DNA from 3 places in the Streptomyces sp. S186 genome. Region 1 is predicted to be linked to each of the others. Evidence: riboswitches for the same ligand, from Rfam matches in the RefSeq annotation. Region 1 holds a riboswitch; each other region holds the start of a gene.
The links. A riboswitch is a leader RNA that binds a small molecule or an ion and turns the genes downstream of it on or off. The one in region 1 is predicted to bind cobalamin.
Positions count from the first base shown of each region.

Region 2: another riboswitch for cobalamin. It lies ahead of ACRAS8_RS35110 (hypothetical protein); the one in region 1 lies ahead of metE (5-methyltetrahydropteroyltriglutamate--homocysteine S-methyltransferase).
Region 3: another riboswitch for cobalamin. It lies ahead of cobN (cobaltochelatase subunit CobN); the one in region 1 lies ahead of metE (5-methyltetrahydropteroyltriglutamate--homocysteine S-methyltransferase).

Region 1 is NZ_CP193932.1:7,784,296-7,791,247, forward strand. Features, by position in the region: gene ACRAS8_RS33955 (AraC family transcriptional regulator) at 1-123, opposite strand, end outside; gene ACRAS8_RS33960 (TSUP family transporter) at 218-1,012, shown strand; gene metE (5-methyltetrahydropteroyltriglutamate--homocysteine S-methyltransferase) at 1,076-3,394, opposite strand; cobalamin riboswitch at 3,559-3,780, opposite strand; gene ACRAS8_RS33970 (phosphotransferase) at 3,891-4,817, shown strand; gene ACRAS8_RS33975 (sensor histidine kinase) at 4,876-5,988, opposite strand; gene ACRAS8_RS33980 (response regulator transcription factor) at 5,978-6,736, opposite strand; gene ACRAS8_RS33985 (cytochrome b/b6 domain-containing protein) at 6,884-6,952, opposite strand, start outside.
Region 2 is NZ_CP193932.1:8,085,472-8,092,423, forward strand. Features, by position in the region: gene ACRAS8_RS35090 (short-chain fatty acyl-CoA regulator family protein) at 1-378, opposite strand, end outside; gene aceA (isocitrate lyase) at 731-2,014, shown strand; gene aceB (malate synthase A) at 2,146-3,741, shown strand; gene ACRAS8_RS35105 (3-hydroxybutyryl-CoA dehydrogenase) at 3,738-4,607, shown strand; cobalamin riboswitch at 4,768-4,993, shown strand; gene ACRAS8_RS35110 (hypothetical protein) at 5,163-5,495, shown strand; gene ACRAS8_RS35115 (acyl-CoA thioesterase) at 5,509-6,006, shown strand; gene ACRAS8_RS35120 (hypothetical protein) at 5,924-6,523, opposite strand.
Region 3 is NZ_CP193932.1:4,331,728-4,338,679, forward strand. Features, by position in the region: gene ACRAS8_RS18580 (precorrin-8X methylmutase) at 1-610, opposite strand, end outside; gene cobG (precorrin-3B synthase) at 607-2,112, opposite strand; cobalamin riboswitch at 2,198-2,347, shown strand; gene cobN (cobaltochelatase subunit CobN) at 2,382-5,984, shown strand; gene ACRAS8_RS18595 (MFS transporter) at 6,067-6,952, opposite strand, start outside.

The DNA of each region.
Region 1 (6,952 bases):
GTAGAGGAACTGTGCGCGCCGGTGCTCGTGCCAGTCCAGCACATGCCCGGAGGGGTAGTCGGTGCCGATCGGCAGCACCGCCCGGTCGACGTGGTCGACGGCGTCCAAGGCGATGTTTCTCACCCAGGCACTGTACTGGCCGAGATGCGAAGAAACGATGCCGATCTTCGCATGCGGGCGGATCGGGGGAGCTGGTGGAGTGGGTCCCGTGGACGTGATGGCATTGATCGGGATCGGGCTCGTCACCGGGGTGACGACCGTGTTGTTCGGGTTCGGCGGCGGGTTCGTCGCGGTCCCGGTGGTGGTGTGGGCGGACGCCGCGCTCGGCGCGGACGCGATGCGGGTGGCCACCGCCACCTCGGCCCTGGTGATGGTGGTGAACGCGGGCTTCGCCACGGCCGTCACACCACGCCGGGTGCTGGGCGCCCTGCGGGGCAGCGGTGTGCTGCTGCTCCTGCTGGCGGCCGGCGCGGCAACGGGCGCCCTCGCCACCCGACTTGCCCCCGCCGCCCTGGTCCGCTGGGCGTTCGTCGGATACCTGGCGCTCACCCTCGTCGATCTGCTGCTGCGGCCCGGCTTCCTGCGCCCGCGCGCACCCGCCGGGACGACCCCCGCCGTACCTCGGCCGATACCGTCCCTGCTCGGTGTGCCCATCGGCGCGATCGCCGCCTTCCTCGGCGTGGGCGGCAGCGTCATGACGGTGCCCGCGGCGCGGCGAGCCGGGCACACCATGCAGACGGCGACGGCCCTGGCCAACCCGCTCACCGTGGCCATCGCCCTCCCGGCCACCGCGGTCTCTCTGGGCGCGGCCGCGCTCCCGCCCGCGAGCGCCGCGCACGTGCACCTGGTCGGCCTCGTCGACGTCGGCGCCGCCGCGGCGCTGCTCCTGGGCGCACTGCCGGTCATCGCCGTACTGCGCCGCCGCCCGCCGCGGATCCCGGACCGCCTCTACGCCCGTGCGTACGTCGGCCTGCTCGCACTGGTGGCGGTGGCGATGCTGCTGTCGGGGTAGGCGCGCGTACGGTGCCCGGGGAAGGGGCACGGTCGCCCCTTCCCCGGCCCGCACCCGCGGGGTTCAGGAGGCGGAGAGCTCCGCCCGGACCGTACGGGCGGCGGCGACCAGGCTCTCCAGGGAGGCGCGGGTCTCCGGCCAGTCACGGGTCTTCAGACCGCAGTCCGGGTTGACCCACAGCCGCTCGGCGGGAATGGCCTCAAGTCCCCTGCGGAGCAGGGCCGCGGCCTCCTGCGCGCTGGGCACGCGCGGGGAGTGGATGTCGTAGACACCCGGCCCCGCCTCGCGCGGATAGCCGTGCGCGGCCAGTTCGCGCGCTACCTGCATATGGGAGCGGGCGGCCTCCAGGCTGATGACATCGGCGTCGAGGTCGTCGATGGCCCGGACGATGTCACCGAACTCGGCGTAGCACATATGGGTGTGGATCTGGGTGTCCGGCCGGACCCCGCCGGTGGTCAGCCGGAACGCCTCCGTCGCCCACGCCAGGTAGGCCGGGCGGTCGGCGGCGCGCAGCGGCAGGGTCTCCCGCAGCGCCGGCTCGTCCACCTGGATCACCGAAGTGCCCGCCGCCTCCAGGTCGTTGACCTCGTCGCGCAGGGCGAGGGCCACCTGCCGGGCGGTGTCGCCGAGCGGCTGGTCGTCGCGGACGAAGGACCAGGCGAGCATCGTCACCGGGCCGGTGAGCATGCCCTTGACGGGCCGGCCGGTCAGGGACCGGGCGTACGCCGTCCAGCGGACCGTCATCGGCGACGGGCGGGAGATGTCACCGGCCAGGATCGGCGGGCGGACGTAGCGGGTGCCGTAGGACTGCACCCAGCCGTGCTGGGTGGCGAGGTAGCCGGTCAGCTGCTCGGCGAAGTACTGGACCATGTCGTTGCGTTCGGGCTCGCCGTGCACCAGCACGTCCAGGCCGGCCTTCTCCTGGAACGAGATCACCGCCTGGATCTCGGCCCTGATGCGCTCCTCGTAGCCGGCCGTGTCGATCCGGCCCGCGCGCAGATCGGCCCGCGCGGCCCGCAGTTCGTCGGTCTGCGGGAAGGAGCCGATGGTCGTGGTCGGCAGCAGCGGCAGACCCAGGTGCGCGCGCTGGGCGGCGGCCCGCTCGCCGTACGGCTGGGAGCGGCGGGTGTCGGCCTCCGTGACGGCGGCGGCCCGGGCCCGGACGGCAGGGTCGTGGGTGATCGGCGAGGCCGTACGGGAGGCCAGATCGGCCCGGTTGGCGGCCAGCTCGGCGGCGATCGTGTCGGTGCCCCGGGCGAGGCCCCTGGCGAGGGTGACGGCCTCCGCGGTCTTCTGCTGTGCGAAGGCCAGCCAGCGCAGGATCTGCGGCTCGATGTCCCGCTCGGCCGCCGCGTCCAGCGGCACATGGAGCAGCGAGCAGGAGGCCGACACATCGACCCGGTCGGCCAGCCCGAGCAGGGTGCCCAGCGTGGACAGCGACTTCTCCAGGTCGTTGACCCAGATGTTGCGGCCGTTGACCACCCCCGCGACCAGGCGCTTGCCCGGCAGTCCGCCGACGGCGGCGAGGTCGTCCAGGTTGGCGGCGGCGGCCTCGGTGAAGTCCAGCGCGAGCCCGTCCACGGGTGCCTTGGCCAGCACCGGCAGGGCCGCGCCGAGCCGGTCGAAGTACGAGGCGACCAGCAGCTTCGGGCGGTTGGTGAGGGCACCGAGGTCGCGGTAGGCGCGCTCGGCGGCGTTCAGTTCGGCGGGCGTGCGGTCCTGGACGAGCGCCGGCTCGTCGAGCTGCACCCACTCGGCGCCGGCCGCCCGCAGATCGGCGAGGACCTCGGCGTACACCGGCAGCAGCCGGTCCAGCAGGGTCAGCGGGTCGAAGTCCGCGGGCACGCCCGGCGCGGGCTTGGCGAGCAGGAGGTAGGTGACCGGGCCGACGAGCACGGGCCGAGCGGTGAGGCCGAGCGCGAGCGCCTCGGCCAGCTCCGCGACCTGCTTGGTCGAGTCGGCCGTGAACACGGTGTCCGGGCCCAGTTCCGGCACCAGGTAGTGGTAGTTCGTGTCGAACCACTTGGTCATCTCCAGCGGCGCCACGTCCTGCGTGCCGCGCGCCATGGCGAAGTAGCCGTCCAGGGCGTCGGTCGCCACGGCGGCGCGGTGCCGCGCGGGGATCGCCCCCACCATGACGGTGGTGTCGAGGACGTGGTCGTAGTACGAGAAGTCACCGGTCGGCACCTCGTGGATGCCGGCCTCGGCGAGCTGCCGCCAGTGGGTGCGGCGCAGTTCGGCGGCCGCGGCGCGGAGGGCGTCCGCGGTGACGCGGCCCTTCCAGTAGCCCTCGACGGCCTTCTTGAGTTCCCGGCGGCGGCCCTGGCGGGGGTAGCCGTACACGGTGGCCCGTGCTGCCGCGACTGCGGACTTGGTGGTCACGGAGATCTCCTTCGCGAGATGAATCCCTGAGATCCCGGGGACCGGACGAGAGCGCGAAGGGCGACGAACCGGGCGGTGTGAGCGTGCACGGCGAGGCACGACCGTCCGCCTGGTATGAACGCCGACCCGCCCTCGAGGTCACCGGGATGTCCGCGCACGAGTCGTTCGCACACGGGCAGATGGCAGGTCTTCGGACTCGCGGGCACGTCCTCACCTACCAGGACACCTACTGGCCGTCGCTTCCCGGACCCGTACCTCGGGTCCAGTGCGTATGACGGCGGTCGTTCCCACTCACCGCTGCGGGGCAGTCCCGGATTCCCACCGGGTTCCCTCTTACGACGCTCCCGCCTGGCTTGACGGGGCGAACCAGCTGCACCGGCCAGCTTAGAGGGTGCGGGGGCCCGATGGGGCGTCGAGTCCACGATCCGGAAGGACCCGGCAGCCTCCGGCGGAAATTCGGGTGCCCGGGGCACCGCACTGTGATGGGGTCGATGCCATGCGCTCCCGCCCGCCTTCCCTCAGCGACGACGTCATCGCAGCCACGGTCGCCGGACACTGGCTGTCCGAGAACGCGCGGATCACCGAGGCCGGCTATCTCCCCTGGGGATTCGGCGCCCATCACTGGCGGATCTCCGGCGGCGGCACGACGCTGTTCGTCACCCTGGACCAGTTGGCGCCCCGGCACACCGCGGCCTCGCTGGAAGCGGCCTATGCGGGGGCCGCCGCGCTGGCCGCCGGCGGACTGGCTGCGGTGTGCGCACCGCTGCCGCACCGATCCGGCCGGTTCACCGTCGCCGTCGCGGGCGGCGCCCTGAGCGTGACGCCGTGGCTGGACGGGCACCCGCCGACCGAAGCGGAGGCCCGCGAGCCCGCCCACCTCGGCCAAGTCACCGACGCCCTGGCCGCGTTGCACGGCACCGAGCCGCCGAAGGGCCTGCCTGTCTGGGCCCCGCAGGTCGGCCCTGCGTTCGCCGACGAGGTGCGGGCCCGCACCGCCCGGCCATGGATGACCGGCCCGCTCGGCGAGGAGGCACGGCACGCGCTTGCCGAGCGCGTCGACGCCATCCGGCACTGGACGGCGCGCTATCACCTGCTGGCCGAGAGCGCGCTCGCCCACCGCGACCATTGGGTGCCGACCCACGGCGAGCCGCACTACGCCAACCAACTCGTCGGCCCCTGCGGGCTGCGGCTGGTCGACTGGGAATCGCTGGCCATCGCCCCGCGCGAGCGGGACTACGGCGATCTCCTCGCCGCCGGCGCCGAGGTGCCGCACGATCCGGCGCTGCTGGAGCTGTTCGCCCTCGACTGGCGGCTGTCCGAGATCGCCGCGTACACCCACTGGTTCGCCGGGCCCCACGTCGGCAACGACGACGACCACACGGCGCTGGAGGGATTGCGGGAGGAGCTGTCCGTCCCCGACTGAGGGTCCGTCCCCGACTGAGCCGGATCAGGGCGGCCGGCGGATGCCTGGCCCGTGCGGCTCAGCCCGCCGCCGGCAGATGGACCTCGAAGCGGCACCCGCCAGGCACGTTGCGCACCGCCGCGCGGCCCTGGTGAGCCTCGACGATGCCACGGACGATGGCCAGGCCCAGGCCCGCGCCGGCGGGCGGGGTCCGGGCGTCGGTGCCGCGCCAGCCGGTGTCGAAGACCCGGGGCAGGTCCTCCGCGGGGATCCCGCCGCAGCCGTCGGTGACGGACAGCACCACACCGGCGTCCCGCCGACGGGCGGAGACCGCGACGGTGCCGTCGGCAGGGGTCCGGCGGATGGCGTTGACCAGCAGATTGGCCAGCACCCGGGACATCTCGCGGCCGTCGACCTCGACCGGCACCCGTTCGACGCCGTCCCCGACGAGCCGTACGCCGTGTTCCCTGGCCAGCGCGTCGGCGCCGGCGATCGCGTCGCCCACGAGGTCGTAGACCGACATACGGGTCGGGGACAGGCACAGGACCCCGGCCTGGATGCGGGAGAGTTCGAACAGGTCGCCGACCATGGTGCCCATCCGCTCGACCTCGGTGCGGATCCGGGTGTGATAGACGCGCGGGTCCGCCACCACGCCGTCCTCCAGCGCCTCGGCCATCGCCTGCAACCCGGCCAGGGGAGTGCGCAGGTCATGGGAAATCCAGGCAACCAGTTCCCGGCGGGAGGACTCCAGGGCCCGCTCGCGTTCCCTGGACGCGGTGAGCCTGGCACTGGTGGCGGCCAACTCCCGGCTCAGTTCGGCGAGTTCGGCCGTCGGTGCGGTGGCGGGCGGCGTGAAGCGGCCGTCGTCGCCCAGTGCGCGGGCGGCCTCGGCCAGCGCGCGGCTGCCCCGGACGACACCGCGCCCGAGGACGAGGGCCACCGCCAGGGACACCAGCGCCGCCATGGCGCACACCGTCGTCACCACCCACAGGTCGTGCTCGGACAGCAGCATCGCCCAGGACACCAACAGCGTCCCGGCCAGCATCGCCGCCACCGTGACGGCCGCGACCACGGCCAGGGACAGGGTGACCGAGCGGTTCCGCAGCAACCGCAGGGCGGCCGTCCCGACCAGCCCGGCGGCGGCCGCGCCGGCCGCCGCGTACAGCGCGATGAGCAGCGCGTCACCGAGCATCGCCGGCTCCGTCTCTTTCTCCTTCTCCGTCGTTCTCCGTGATGCTCGGGCCAGGCGCGGGAGCGTCCAGGCGGTAGCCCACGCCCCACACCGTGCTGATCAGCCGGGGCCGGGCCGGGTCGTCCTCGACCTTCTCCCGCAGCCGCCGCACATGGACGGTCACCGTGGACAGATCGCCGAACTCCCAGCCCCACACCCGGCGCATCAGCTCCTCCCGGCTCGTCGCCCGCCCCGGATTCCGCAGGAAGAACTCCAACAGGTCGAACTCCCGGATGGTCAGGGCGAGTTCGGTGCCGTGGCGGGTGGCGCGCCGGGCGGCCGGGTTCAGGGCGAGCGGACCGGCCCGCAGCCATGACTCCGCCGTCGCGCCCCCGGCCGCGGTCGGCGTGCCTGCCCGGCGCAGTACGGACTCCACCCGCAGCACGAGCTCGCGCGGGCTGAAGGGCTTGGTGACATAGTCGTCCGCCCCGAACTCCAGGCCCAGGATGCGGTCCTCCTCGTCGCCGCGCGCGGTCAGCATGATGACCGGGAGCGGGCCCCGCGCACGCAGGCGGCGGCAGACCTCCAGTCCGTCCATCCCCGGCAGCATCAGGTCCAGTACCACCAGGTCGGGCGGTCGTGCCGCGGCGCGGGCCACGGCGGCCGGGCCGTCGGCGCTCACCTCGACCGCGAAGCCCGCCCGGTGGAGATAGCCGGCCACGACCTCGGAGACGGTGGGGTCGTCGTCCACGACGAGTACGCGTTTCACCCCACCGAGTCTGGCACCCCGCTGCGGCCGCCGACCGCGGCGGTCCAGGGGCGCCAGCGTTCCGTAAGTGTTCCGTAAGGCCACCAAGTCCCTTATATCGTTTTTGTCTTCGCAAGCCGGTGCGTGGTACCGCACCCGCCGCCCAGGTCAGGACTCCCGCTCCCACAAGGCATGTTCCCGCCTGGCCCAGGCACGCGAGACGTAGCCGGTACGCAG
Region 2 (6,952 bases), 300 kb from region 1:
GGCGGCCTGGGCGAGCTGCTCGCTCAGCTCCTGGTTGCGGCGGCTCAGCCGGAGCAGCACCTCGCCGACGCCGGGCAGCCGGTGGGCGAGTTCGGAAAGGTCGGAGGCGGAGAGGCGGGCGTCGGTGACCTCGTCGGCCAGGGCCTCGCGCAGGTCGGCCACGAGGCGGCTGGTGTCCCGCTCGGAGAAGAAGCCGGGATCGACGCCGAACGCCTCGGTCAGCCGCAGCAGCACGGGCACGGTCAGCGGCCTGGAGTCGTGTTCCATCTGGTTGAGGTAACTGGGGGAGATCGCCAGGACGCGGGCCAGCTGAGCCTGACTCATCCGCCGGTCCTCGCGCAGCCGCCGCAGCCGCGCCCCTGCGTAGGTCTTGCTCACCTCTGGCCTCCTTCCGCCGCCATCCGCATCCTAGGAGACGGCAGGGGCCTGTGGATCTTCGCAACCTTGGCAATCGCGCCGTCGAAGATTGGCAGAAGTTGGCACGAGGCCACGGTTGATGGCACTCGGTGCCACTGCGAGAGTCGTTGTGCGGCCCGCCGGAGTCCACGGCGACCGGACCGGTGACCGGGCACGATTCACGCCCTGATGTCGGAGATCCCGGCAGTTCCGGTCGGTCTTCCGTCCACGTATCGCATTGCTCGCGCACGAGTGAGGGCACGGCGGGCCGCATCCCAGAGGCGGGAACGTCGCCTTTCACATCCTTGACAGACATGCGAACCGGGAGACGGTCATGACGCAGGCACAGACGACGGCGGCGGGGGAGCTTGCGCGGCGGTGGGCCGATGATCCGCGCTGGAAGGGCGTGGAGCGCACCTACCGCGCCGAGGACGTGGTGCGGCTCTCCGGCAGCGTCCGCGAAGAGCACACGCTGGCCCGGCGCGGCGCCGAGCGGCTGTGGCGGCAGCTGCACGAGCGCGACTACGTCCACGCCCTGGGCGCGCTCACCGGCGGTCAGGCCGTGCAGCAGGTGAAGGCCGGGCTGCAGGCGATCTACCTCTCCGGCTGGCAGGTCGCCGCCGACGCCAACCAGGCCGGGCACACCTACCCCGACCAGAGCCTGTACCCGGCCAACTCCGTACCGCAGGTGGTGCGCCGGATCAACAACGCGCTGCTGCGCGCCGACCAGATCGCCACCGCCGAGGACGACGGCGACACCACCGACTGGCTCGCCCCGATCGTCGCGGACGCGGAGGCGGGATTCGGCGGCCCGCTCAACGCCTTCGAGCTGACGAAGGCGATGATCGCGGCGGGTGCGGCCGGCATCCACTACGAGGACCAGCTGGCCTCGGAGAAGAAGTGCGGTCACCTGGGCGGCAAGGTCCTCGTCCCCACCGCGCAGCACATCCGCACTCTCAACGCGGCCCGCCTCGCCGCGGACATCGCCGACGTCCCGACCGTCATCGTCGCCCGTACGGACGCGCTGGCCGCGAACCTGCTGACCAGCGACGTCGACGAGCGAGACGCCCGCTTCTGCACCGGCGAGCGCACCGCGGAGGGCTTCTACCGGGTGCACCACGGCATGGCCCCGGTCATCGCCCGCGGACTCGCTTACGCCCCGTACGCCGACCTGCTGTGGATGGAGACCGGCACCCCGGATCTCGCCCAGGCACGGGAGTTCGCCGAGGCCGTCCACGCCGAGTACCCGGACCAGCTGCTGGCCTACAACTGTTCGCCGTCCTTCAACTGGAAGGCCGCGCTGGACGACGACCAGATCGCCAAGTTCCAGCGTGAGTTGGGCGCGATGGGCTACCGCTTCCAGTTCATCACCCTGGCCGGCTTCCACTCCCTCAACCACGGCATGTTCGACCTTGCCCGCGGCTACGCCGATCACGGCATGACCGCCTATGTCGACCTGCAGGAGCGCGAGTTCGCCGCCCAGCAGCACGGCTTCACCGCGGTGAAGCACCAGCGCGAGGTCGGCACCGGCTACTTCGACCTGGTCTCCACCGCCGTCAATCCCGCCTCCTCGACCACCGCGCTGACCGGCTCCACCGAGGAAGAGCAGTTCCACTAGAGCGCTTCTGGCCGCCTGCGTGCCCTCCGTGTGCCAGGCAGTCCACAGACAGGCTTGGGGGCCGGCCGACTCCGCTTCGCCCGGCCCCCACCGCTCCCACCGCTCCCTCCGCTCCCACCGAGGAGACCCCTATGCCCACCCATGCACCGACGCACCGCGTCCAGGTCCGCGCGGCAGCACCACGGGACCGTCATCAGGAGATCCTCACACCGGAGGCCCTGGAGTTCGTCGGCCGGCTCGTCGCCGCCTTCGCGGATCGCCGTCTGGATCTCCTCAGGGAGCGCAGGCGTCAGGCCGCCCGGCTGGCCTCCGGATCCCCGCTCGACTTCCCCCTCGTCACCTCCGCTGTCCGCACCGACCCCGACTGGCGGGTCGCACCGCCTGCGCCGGGACTGACGGACAGACGGGTGGAGATCACCGGCCCTCCGGACCGCCGGATGACGGTCAACGCCCTCAACTCCGGTGCCAGGATCTGGATGGCCGACTTCGAGGACGCCACCTCCCCCACATGGGACAACGTCATCGACGGCCAGCTCAACCTGCTCGATGCAGTCGAGCGCAGGATCGACTTCACCACACCGGAGGGCAAGCGGTACCGGCTCGGCGGCGACCTGGCGACCATCGTCGTCCGGCCCCGCGGATGGCACCTCACCGAGGAACACCTCTACCTCGACGGCCGGCCGGCCCCGGCCTCCCTGGTCGACTTCGGCCTGTACTTCTTCCACTGCGCCCAACGGCAGATCGACGCAGGCTCGGGCCCGTACTTCTACCTGCCCAAGCTGGAGAACCGGTACGAAGCCCGCCTGTGGAACGACGTCTTCGTCCTCGCCCAGGAACTCCTCGGCATCCCTCGCGGCACCGTCCGCGCCACCGTGCTCATCGAGACGATCACCGCCGCCTTCGAGATGGAGGAGATCCTCTACGAACTCCGCGAGCACAGCGCCGGACTCAACGCGGGCCGCTGGGACTACCTCTTCAGCCTGATCAAGACCTTCGGGCACCGGACCGACTTCCTCCTGCCGGACCGCGCCAAGGTCACCATGACCGCCACGTTCCTGCGCGCCTACACCGAACTGCTGGTGCACACCTGCCACAAGCGCGGTGCCCACGCCGTCGGCGGCATGGCCGCCCATGTCCCGAGCCGGGACACGGCGGCCAACGAGGCAGCCCTTGCGAAGGTCCGGCTGGACAAGGAGCGCGAGGCCGAGGACGGCTTCGACGGCTCCTGGGTTGCCCACCCCGGACTTGTCCCCCTCTGCCGCGAGGTCTTCGACGGTGTCCTCGGCGACCGGCCGCACCAGATCGAGCGCACCCGTGACGACGTGGAGGTCACCCCGACCGACCTGCTGTCCGTGCGCCGCATCAGCGGATCGCCCACCCCGGACGGCGTCCGCACCAACATCGCGGTCGCACTGCGCTACTTCGACGCCTGGCTGCACGGCCACGGCGCGGTCGCACTGCACGGGCTGATGGAAGACGCCGCCACCGCGGAGATCGCCCGGACCCAGGTCTGGCAGTGGCTGCGGCACCGCGTCCTCGACCGCGCCACGGTGCTGCGACTGCTCGACGACGAGACGGCCGCCCTGGCCAAGGAGAAGCCGGCGGCGTACGCGGACGAGGCCCGCGACATCTTCGTCCGCACCGCCCTCGGCCAAGAGCTGCCCGGCTTCTTCACCACCGACGCCTACACCCGCCACCTCGTGCGGCACGGAACGGAGCAGTCATGACCACGGGCATCCAGCGCGTCGGCGTCATCGGCGGCGGTCAGATGGGCGCCGGCATCGCCGAGGTCTGCGCCCGCGCCGGGCTCGACACCGTCGTGTGCGAGGTCGACACCGCCGCCGCTCGAAAAGCTCGCGAGCGCATCGCCGCCTCGCTGGGACGCGCCGTCCATCGCGGCAAGACGGACCGGGAGGCCGCCGAAGACGCCCTGGCCCGGCTCGTGTTCACCACAAGCCTCGACGACCTCGCCGACCGGCACCTGGTCGTCGAAGCCGTCGTGGAGAACCCGGACGTCAAGACAGAGATCTTCACCGCCCTCGACAAGATCGTCGAAGACCCGGGGGCCATCCTGGCCACCAACACCTCCTCCCTCCCGGTGATGCGTCTGGGCATGGCCACCGGCCGGGCCGACCGCGTCCTCGGCCTGCACTTCTTCAACCCCGTGCCGGTCATGCCACTGGTGGAGATCGTCACCTCGCTGCACACCAGCACCGAAGCGGCCACGACGGCGGAGACGTTCGCCCGCGACGCGCTCGGCAAGACCGTGATCCGCTCTCAGGACCGGGCCGGCTTCGTCGTCAACGCCCTCCTCGTCCCCTACCTCCTGTCCGCCGTCCGGATGGCGGAGTCCGGCTTCGCCACCGCCGCCGACGTGGACAAGGGCATGGAGCTGGGCTGCGCCCACCCGATGGGACCGCTCCGGCTCGCCGATCTGATCGGACTGGACACCGTGGCCTCCATCGCCCGCTCGCTGTACGAAGAGTTCAAGGAACCCCTGTACGCCCCGCCGCCGCTGCTGCAGCGGATGGTCGAGGCCGGGCTGCTCGGCCGGAAGACCGGCCGGGGGTTCCACACCTACGACCGGGGTTGAGGGACCCCGGGGTGCCGCCCGGGCCAAAGGACCCGCGCTGCGGTGGGACGAGGCGCGGGGCGACGGTTGGAGTCGTCCCGCGCCTCGTACAAGTGGCCTCAGCAGAACGGGATTTGCCCTCCGTGACGCCGAAGGTGGTAACCGGGTCATACCTCGCCATAAGGTGGCGAGTGCAGCTGGTGCGCCCTGCCCGCCAGGCAGGCGCGTCGTAAGAGGGAACCCGGTGGGAATCCGGAACTGCCCCGCAGCGGTGAGTGGGAACGACCGCCGTCATACGCACTGGACCCGAGGTACGGGGTCCGGGAAGCGACGGCCAGTAGGTGCCCGCCGGGAGACCGGCGGACGTGCCCGCGAGTCCGAAGACCTGCCCGCTGCCCGCGTGCGCCCATGCGTACGCGGAGATCCCGGTGACCTTCGAGGGCGGGTCGGCGTAGTCGTCAGGCGGGCACCAGCGTGTGCGGTGGCACAGGCGGCGTGCCCCGCCCGGCCTGCCGTCCTTCGCGCCTTCGTCACGTCCCGGGGTCGCTCCACCAAGAGCTCGCGCAGGAGAGTCTTGTGACAGCCAAGTCCGCGGCCGCGGCGACACGCGCCACCGTGTACGGCTACCCCCGCCAGGGCCCGCGCCGGGAGTTGAGGAACGCGATCGAGGGCTACTGGCAGGACCGCGTCGGCGCCGCCGAACTCCATCGGACCGCGCCCGTGCCGCGCAGCACCAACTGCCAGCAGCCCGCCGAGGCCGGTGCGGGCGAGGGACCGACCGGCGACCGGCTGTGGATCAATCCGGACTGCGGTCTGAAGAGCCGCTCCTGGGCCGAGGTCCGCCCGGCCATGGAACGGATGACCGCGGCAGCCCGGCACGTCCCCCACCAGCTCTCCACCAAGAACTGAAAGCCGTCGAACCATGGACCGCATCACCACCGGCCCGGCCCACAAGGCCCCGGCCGACTCACAGGTGACCCTCGCCCACATCATGAGCGAGCACGACACCAACCTGTACGGCACCATCCACGGCGGCGTCATCATGAAACTCATCGACGACGCCGCCGCGGCCGCCGCCGGACGGCACGCCGGCGCACCCGCCGTGACCGTCTCCGTCGACCGGATGACCTTCCTCACTCCCGTCCATGCAGGCGACCTGCTGAGCGTCCACGCAAGCGTCGAATACGCGGGACGCACCTCCATGGACGTCGGCGTGCGCGCCACCGCCGAGCGGTGGAACGCCTCCGGGCCCACCGCCGAAGTAGCCACCGCCCACCTGACGTTCGTCGCCATCGACGAGCACGGCGCACCCCGGCCCGTACCCGAGCTGCGACCGGTCACCGCCGAGGAACACCAGCGACAGCTCCAGGCCGTGCGGCGCCGCGCACTGCGCGCAGACCGACGCACAGCCGCCGGCTGAACCGCGGGGCGGGGGTGCCGGACTCCGGTACCCCCGCCCCGCGCCACTGCCGCAGCAGTAGACGGTCGGCCACACGCGACCGCTTTCCTGCGCTCCAGCAATTGCCATGCATACCGAAAAGCGAGCCACGCCGGCACAGGCAGGGCCGAAGGATCTGGTCCGGCGGGGTATCCGGGCCGTCGGCCGCCTCCAGGCTCTCCTTCGCGAGGTCGGGGTGCAGCTCGACCTCGCACCGCTCGACCGTCCAGTCGGCGAGCAGCTCCGAGCGTTCCAGCAGCTCCTCCACCAGGGCATGGACCGCCTCCTCGGCGAACTTCAGCGCCGGCGCGTCCACGAACACCTTCACTGATACACCGCCGGGATGGACGCCCACCCACGTGTCGGCGATCTCCACTTCCACACCGTCCGGACCGTCGATCGACTCGACCGAGTCGACACCCTGCTCCAGAAGCGCCCCGGCACCGACCCGCTGCAGCTTGTCCATCTCCGGAGCGCCGCTCGCGATCTGTGTATCCACTGTCGCTGCGTACGTCACGCCGCCCAGCCTTGCAGGACAACACACCACTTGCGGCAGCAATGCCGACTTCGAACCGTCCTTGCACGCACCCGCCGAGCAGAGCCCTCAGCTGCAGCGCAAGCCTGTTCGGTGGCAAATCCGGCCGCCGCGCCACTCTCGTCCCAGATGGAGCAAGGGGGCGTCTTCTCAGGTCAGGAAGTCATTGGGCGGCGGAAGGCCCCCTGATTCCCAAGCTCAGAGTGCGGGTTCGATTCCCGTCACCCGCTCCAGAGCAAAGGCCAGATCGACACTCTGGGCCTTGTTCGTTTGCTGCCTCGCCCTTTTGGGGTCGCGTGCCATTCGAGTGCCACAACGGACCGATTAATGCGCCGAGTTGGGCGCTCGCAAGTCACGGCCGGGTAGCCTGATCGTCCGTCACCTCGAATCGCG
Region 3 (6,952 bases), 3.5 Mb from region 1:
CGTTGATCGCGGCCGCGGCCATGGCACTGCCGCCGCGCCGCCCGCGCACCACGATGTGGTCCAGCTTCGCCGGGTGGTCGATCAGCGCGTCCTTGGACTCGGCCGCGCCTATGAAACCGACGGGGATACCGAGGACCGCGGCAGGGCGCGGCGCGCCTTCCTCGATCATTTCCAGGAACCGGAAGAGCGCGGTGGGGGCGTTGCCGAAGGCGACCACGGCGCCCTCCATGCGATCCCGCCACAGTTCGAGGGCGGCGGCGCTGCGGGTGGTGCCCAGCCGCGCGGCCAGCTCCGGGACGGACGGGTCGCCGAGGGTGCACAGCACCTCGTTGTCGGCGGGCAGCCGCTTCCGGGTCACTCCGCTGGCCACCATGGTGGCGTCGCACAGGATCGGCGCACCGGCGCGCAGCGCGGCGCGGGCACTGGCCACCACCCCCGGGGTGAAGGCGAGGTCGCGGACGAGGTCGACCATGCCGCAGGCGTGGATCATACGGACCGCGACCCGGCTGACGTCGGCGGGCAGGCCCGAGAGGTCCGCCTCGGCGCGGATGGTGGCGAAGGACTGGCGGTAGATCGCCGCCCCGTCCTTTTCGTAGTCGAACGCGGTCACTGGGGCCTCGGGTTGGTGGGTTGAGGGGTGGAAGGAGAAGCAGAGGGGGCAGACGGCGGAGCACCGGGCGGGGGCAATGTTTCACGTGAAACCGGCGCCGGTGAGGCCGTTTCACGTGAAACGGCGGCCAGTTGAGATGTTTCACGTGAAACCGTCGGTGGCGGCGGGGAGTTGGGGCCCACCGCGGTGGTGCGGTAGCCCTCGGGCGTCGCCAGCGCATCGACCCAGGCGCCGTGCGGATGGCCGCAGCGCCGTTCGCAGCCCGACCAGTGGACGGGCAGCCTGGCGGGCACTGCGGAGCCGTCCGCCGGGACGGGCCGGCCCACGGAGAGCGCGGCCGCCGCCTCGCTCCGCACGTCCCTGCGGGACTTGGCGCAGCCGGGCAGGCCCGTGCAGGCGGTGACCCGGCGCCAGGGGGAGTCGGGGTCGGTGACCAGTCCGGCGGCGGCGAGGTCGGTCAGCCGCCGGGCGGCCAGGGCGGCGGGCAGGCCGGGGACGACGATGCCGCGCCAGGGCGTGAGGCGCAGCGTGCCGCAACCGTCGTCGTCGGCGATCCCGGCCAGCAACCGCCATTGGGCCACCGACAGACGGCCGAGCGGCGCGAGGACCACGACGGCGCGGCGGCCGTCGGGTCCGTCGACCGCACCGGGGGCGGTGGCATCGGCGTACGGCACGGCCGGCCGCGGGCCGGCGGCGTCCGCGTACTCCGCGGCGATGCCCGCGGTCCGCAGCGCGCGCTGCACCTCCCGGGCGGTCAGCGGCCGCGCTGCGGGCAGTTCGCGGACCCGCCAGGCGCCGTCGCCGCGCTCCGCGGCGGCGGCCAGGAAGACCTCCGCGGCCGTCAGCGCCGCCCGCGGGACGTCGTCCGCCGCGATCCGCAGCACCGCCCGCTCGTCGCCGACCCGCAGCAGCGCCCCGTACCCGGACGCGGTGTCCGGCGGATACGCGGTGTCCGCCGGGGCCCGCCGGCCGGATTCTGCGAGCAAGGTCACATCGCCGCCCAGGTCCGCCACATCGCCCCGTCCGTCGTCCAGGACGAACAGGAAACGGCCCGAGAGCGCCGTCGCCGGCTCGCTCGCGCACAGCAGTGCGTCCAGGCTCCGGGCCCACAACCGCACGTCGGAGGGGGTGTGCCGGTCCAGTCCGGCCAGCGGTGAGGCCAGCACGTTGCGGATCCGCTCATGGCGGACGGACGGCAGCAGCCCGGCGTCGGCGAGCAGACCGGCGAGCGCCTGCCCGCAGTCGTCGGGCAGGCCGCGGAGTTCGACGTTGCCGCGGGAGGTGAGCGAGAGACGGCCGTCGCCGAGGCGGTCCGCGGCGTCCGCCAGCGCGCTGGCCTGGCGCACCGTCAAGTCCCCGGCGGGCACCCGCACTCGGGCCAGCCGGCCGTCGGCGGCGGAGTGCAGCCGCAGCGCTCCCGGGCAGGCGTCACCGCGGTCCCGTACCGGCGGTCCGGGCCGGTCGGGGCGGGGTGCGGGGGTGGGCGGCATGGCGGCGAGCATACCTACGTCGGTGGCGCCCGGAACCGGGTCGAGGGGATCGGGTGAGACGGCCGCGTAGGCCCGCTCCCGCGGTCCGGCGGCAGCCCTTACTATGCAGGTCGGCGGGTCGGCTGACCCGCCGGACGCCAGCGACGGCGCCAAGGGAGGAAGCCCGGTGAGAATCCGGCGCGGTCCCGCCACTGTGAACCCGGCCACCGCCGGGTGAGCCAGGAACTCCCGCCGTCCATACGACCACCCGGGGCGTGGACACCCCGAGGAAGGGCTGCGCCGTGATTCTGCTGCTGTCGACCTCCGACACCGACCTGCTCAGCGCACGCGCGGCCACCGGCCCCGTGCCGTACCGGCTCGCCAACCCCGCCCGCCTCGACCTCGCCGAACTCCCCGGCCTGCTGGAGGGCGCCGACCTCGTCGTCGTCCGCCTCCTCGGCGGCCTCCGCGCCTGGGAGGACGGCCTGGACGTGCTGCTGGCCGCGGACCAGCACCGCCCGGTCGTCGTGCTCACCGGCGAACAGGCCCCCGACGCCCAGCTCATGGAGGCGTCCACGGTCCCCGTCGGCATCGCCGCCGAGGCACACGCCTACCTCGCGCACGGCGGCCCGGCCAACCTCTCCCAGCTGGCCCGCTTCCTCAGCGACACCGTCCTGCTCACCGGCCACGGCTTCGAGCCGCCCGCGGCCGCGCCGTCCTGGGGCCCGCTGGAGCGCGCCGCGACGGAGGCGGCCGGCCCGACGGTGGCGGTGCTCTACTACCGCGCCCACCACATGAGCGGCAACACCCGCTTCGTCCACGACCTGTGCGACCAGATCGAGCGCGCCGGCGGCCGTCCGCTGCCGCTGTACGTCGCCTCGCTGCGGGCCCCCGAGCCGGAGCTGATCGAGGAGCTGCGCGCGGCCGACGCCCTCGTCACCACCGTGCTCGCCGCGGGCGGCACCAGGCCCGCCGAGGCGTCCGCGGGCGGCGACGACGAGTCCTGGGACGCGGGCGCACTGGCCGCCCTGGACGTGCCGATCCTCCAGGCGCTCTGCCTGACCGGGTCGCGCGCCGCCTGGGAGGAGAACGACGAGGGCCTCTCCCCGCTCGACGCCGCCTCGCAGATCGCCGTGCCGGAGTTCGACGGGCGGCTGATCACCGTGCCGTTCTCCTTCAAGGAGATCGACGAGGACGGCCTCCCGGTCTACGTCGCCGACGCCGAGCGAGCCGCCCGGGTCGCCGGGATCGCCGTCCGGCACGCCCGGCTGCGCCACATCCCGGCTACTGAGAAGCGGCTGGCGCTGGTGCTCTCCGCCTACCCCACCAAGCACTCCCGGATCGGCAACGCGGTCGGCCTGGACACCCCGGCCAGCGCCGTCGAGCTGCTGCGCCGCCTGGCGGCCGAGGGCTACGACTTCGGCGACGAACCGGTGCCCGGCCTCGCGTCCGGCGACGGCGACGAGCTGATCTACGCCCTCATCGAGGCCGGCGGCCACGACCAGGAGTGGCTGACCGAGGAACAGCTGGCCCGCAACCCGGTCCGCATCCCCGCCGCCGACTACCGCCGCTGGTACGCCACGCTGCCGCAGGAGCTGCGGGAGTCCGTCGAGGAGCACTGGGGCCCGCCGCCCGGCGAGATGTTCGTCGACCGCAGCCGGAACCCCGAGGGCGACATCGTGCTGGCCGCCCTGCGCCGCGGCAATCTGCTGATCCTCATCCAGCCGCCGCGGGGCTTCGGCGAGAACCCGATCGCGATCTACCACGACCCCGATCTGCCGCCGTCCCACCACTACTTGGCGGCCTACCGCTGGATCGCCGCGCCCGCCGCCGACGGCGGGTTCGGCGCCGACGCCATGGTCCACCTCGGCAAGCACGGCAACCTGGAGTGGCTGCCCGGCAAGAACGCCGGGCTCTCCGCCGCCTGCGGCCCGGACGCGGCGCTCGGCGACCTCCCGCTCGTCTACCCGTTCCTGGTCAACGACCCGGGCGAGGGCACCCAGGCCAAGCGCCGGGTGCACGCCACCCTCGTCGACCACCTCGTCCCGCCGATGGCCCGCGCCGACTCCTACGGCGACATCGCGCGCCTGGAGCAGCTGCTCGACGAGTACGCCGCGATCTCCTCGATGGACCCGGCCAAGCTGCCCGCCATCCGCGCGCAGATCTGGACCCTCATCCAGGCCGCCAAGCTCGACCACGACCTGGGCCTGGAGGAGCGCCCCGACGACGACGGCTTCGACGACTTCCTGCTGCACGTCGACGGCTGGCTCTGCGAGGTCAAGGACGCGCAGATCCGCGACGGCCTGCACGTGCTGGGCGCCGCCCCGGCCGGCGAGGCCCGGGTCAACCTCGTCCTGGCCATCCTGCGCGCCCGGCAGATCTGGGGCGGCACCGCCGCACTGCCCGGACTCCGGGAGGCGCTCGGCCTGGACGAGTCCGCCGCCACCCGCACCGCCGCCGACGACGCCGAGGCCGTCGCCCGCGGCCTCGTCCAGGCCATGGAGGACGCGGACTGGGACCCCGCCGCCGCGGCCCGGGTCGCCGAGGGCCACCCGGCGGCGGTCGCCGACATCCTCGACTTCGCCGCCCGGGAGGTCGTCCCGCGGCTGGCCGCCACCACCGACGAACTGGACCACGCCCTGCACGCCCTGAACGGCGGCTTCGTCCCGGCCGGCCCGTCCGGCTCGCCGCTGCGCGGCCTGGTCAACGTCCTGCCGACCGGCCGCAACTTCTACTCCGTCGACCCCAAGGCCGTCCCGTCGCGGCTCGCCTGGGAGACCGGGCAGGCGCTCGCCGACTCGCTGCTCGGCCGCTACCGCGACGACAACGGCGACTGGCCGGAGTCGGTGGGCCTGTCCCTGTGGGGCACCAGCGCGATGCGCACCTCCGGCGACGACGTCGCGGAGGCGCTGGCGCTGCTGGGCGTCCGCCCCGTGTGGGACGACGCCTCGCGCCGGGTGACCGGCCTGGAGGCCATCCCGCTCGACGAGCTGGGCCGCCCCCGCATCGATGTCACCCTCCGCATCAGCGGCTTCTTCCGCGACGCGTTCCCGCACGTCATCGGGCTGCTCGACGACGCGGTCCGGCTCGCCGCCGGTCTCGACGAGCTGGCCGAGAGCAACTTCGTCCGGGCCCACGCCCAGGCGGACCTCGCCGCGCACGGCGACGAACGCCGCGCCACCACCCGGATCTTCGGCTCCCGCCCCGGTACGTACGGCGCGGGTCTGCTCCAGCTCATCGACTCCCGCGACTGGCGCACCGACGCCGACCTCGCCGAGGTCTACACCGTCTGGGGCGGCTACGCCTACGGGCGCGGGCTGGAGGGCCGCCCGGCCCGCGAGGAGATGGAGACCGCCTACAAGCGCATCGCGGTGGCCGCCAAGAACACCGACACCCGCGAACACGACATCGCCGACTCCGACGACTACTTCCAGTACCACGGCGGCATGGTCGCCACCGTCAAGGCGCTCAAGGGCAAGGCCCCGGAGGCGTACATCGGCGACTCGACCCGCCCCGAGACCGTTCGCACCAGGACGCTGGTGGAGGAGACGTCCCGGGTCTTCCGGGCCCGTGTGGTCAACCCCCGCTGGATCGAGGCGATGCGCCGCCACGGTTACAAGGGTGCCTTCGAACTCGCCGCGACCGTGGACTACTTGTTCGGCTACGACGCCACGACCGGTGTCGTCGCCGACTGGATGTACGACAAGCTCGCCCAGACCTATGCCCTCGACCCGGAGAACCGCGCGTTCCTCCAGGAGGCCAACCCCTGGGCGCTGCACGGCATCGCCGAACGCCTCCTGGAGGCGGAGTCCCGCGGTATGTGGGAGAAGCCGGACGCCGAGACGCTCGCGGCGCTGCGGGAGGCGTTCCTGGAGACCGAGGGCGAGCTGGAGGGCGAGGACTGAGAGGCGCGAAGAGAGCGCGGCGGAGCGGTGTTTCACGTGAAACACCGCCCCGCTCTCCCCTCCCGCTTCGGGTCCCGTCCACTCAACTCCGCGGCCACTCAAGCCGTTTGGCGAAGTGCAGCCACGCGGCCAGGACCACCAGGACCGCGGTCGCCCCGCCCAGCGTCATCACCGCCGCGGGGGAGGTCCGGTCCACCACCAGCCCGCCGGCCAGCGCGCCGAGCGAGAACGTCGCCTGGAACGACGCGGTGAAGAGCACCGACGTCGCCTCGGGCGCACCGGGCGCCGCCTTGGCGAACCAGGTCTGCGAGGTCACCGGCACCGCCCCGTACGCGACGCCCCAGACCACCAGCAGCGCCAGCGCGCCGACCGGGCCACGGCCCAGGACCGGCAGCAGCAGCGTGGCGAGCGCCAGCAGCCCGGCCGCGAGCCCGAAGACCGTGCGCGGACGCCGCCCCACCACGGCACCGCCGGCGAAGTTCCCCACCACCCCCGCGACGCCGTAGACCAGCAGGAACACCGTCACCGTCCCCGCCGACGCGACATGGGCGGTCCGCTCCAGGAACGGCGTCACATAGGTGTACGCGCCGAAGTGCGCCAGCACGATCAGGAACGTCATCAGCAACGCGAACCGCGTGTGCACCCCGCGCAGTACCTCGCGCAGCGCCGCCGGGCCGGTGGCGCGGACCGCCGGCAGCGGCGGCAGCACCAGCGCGGTCAGTACCAGCACCGCCACCGCCAGCGCGCCGACCGCGGCGCAGGCGAGGCGCCAGCCGGCCAGATCGCCGAGGAAGGTCCCGGCGGGGACCCCGACCACCGAGCCCAGCGGCACCGCGGAGAAGACCACCGCGGTGGCCCGGCCGGCCGACTCCGCCGGCACCAGCCGCGCGGCGAGCCCGGCCCCGATCGACCAGAACCCCCCGATCACCACGCCGACCAGGACCCGCGACAGCAGCACCAGCCAGTAG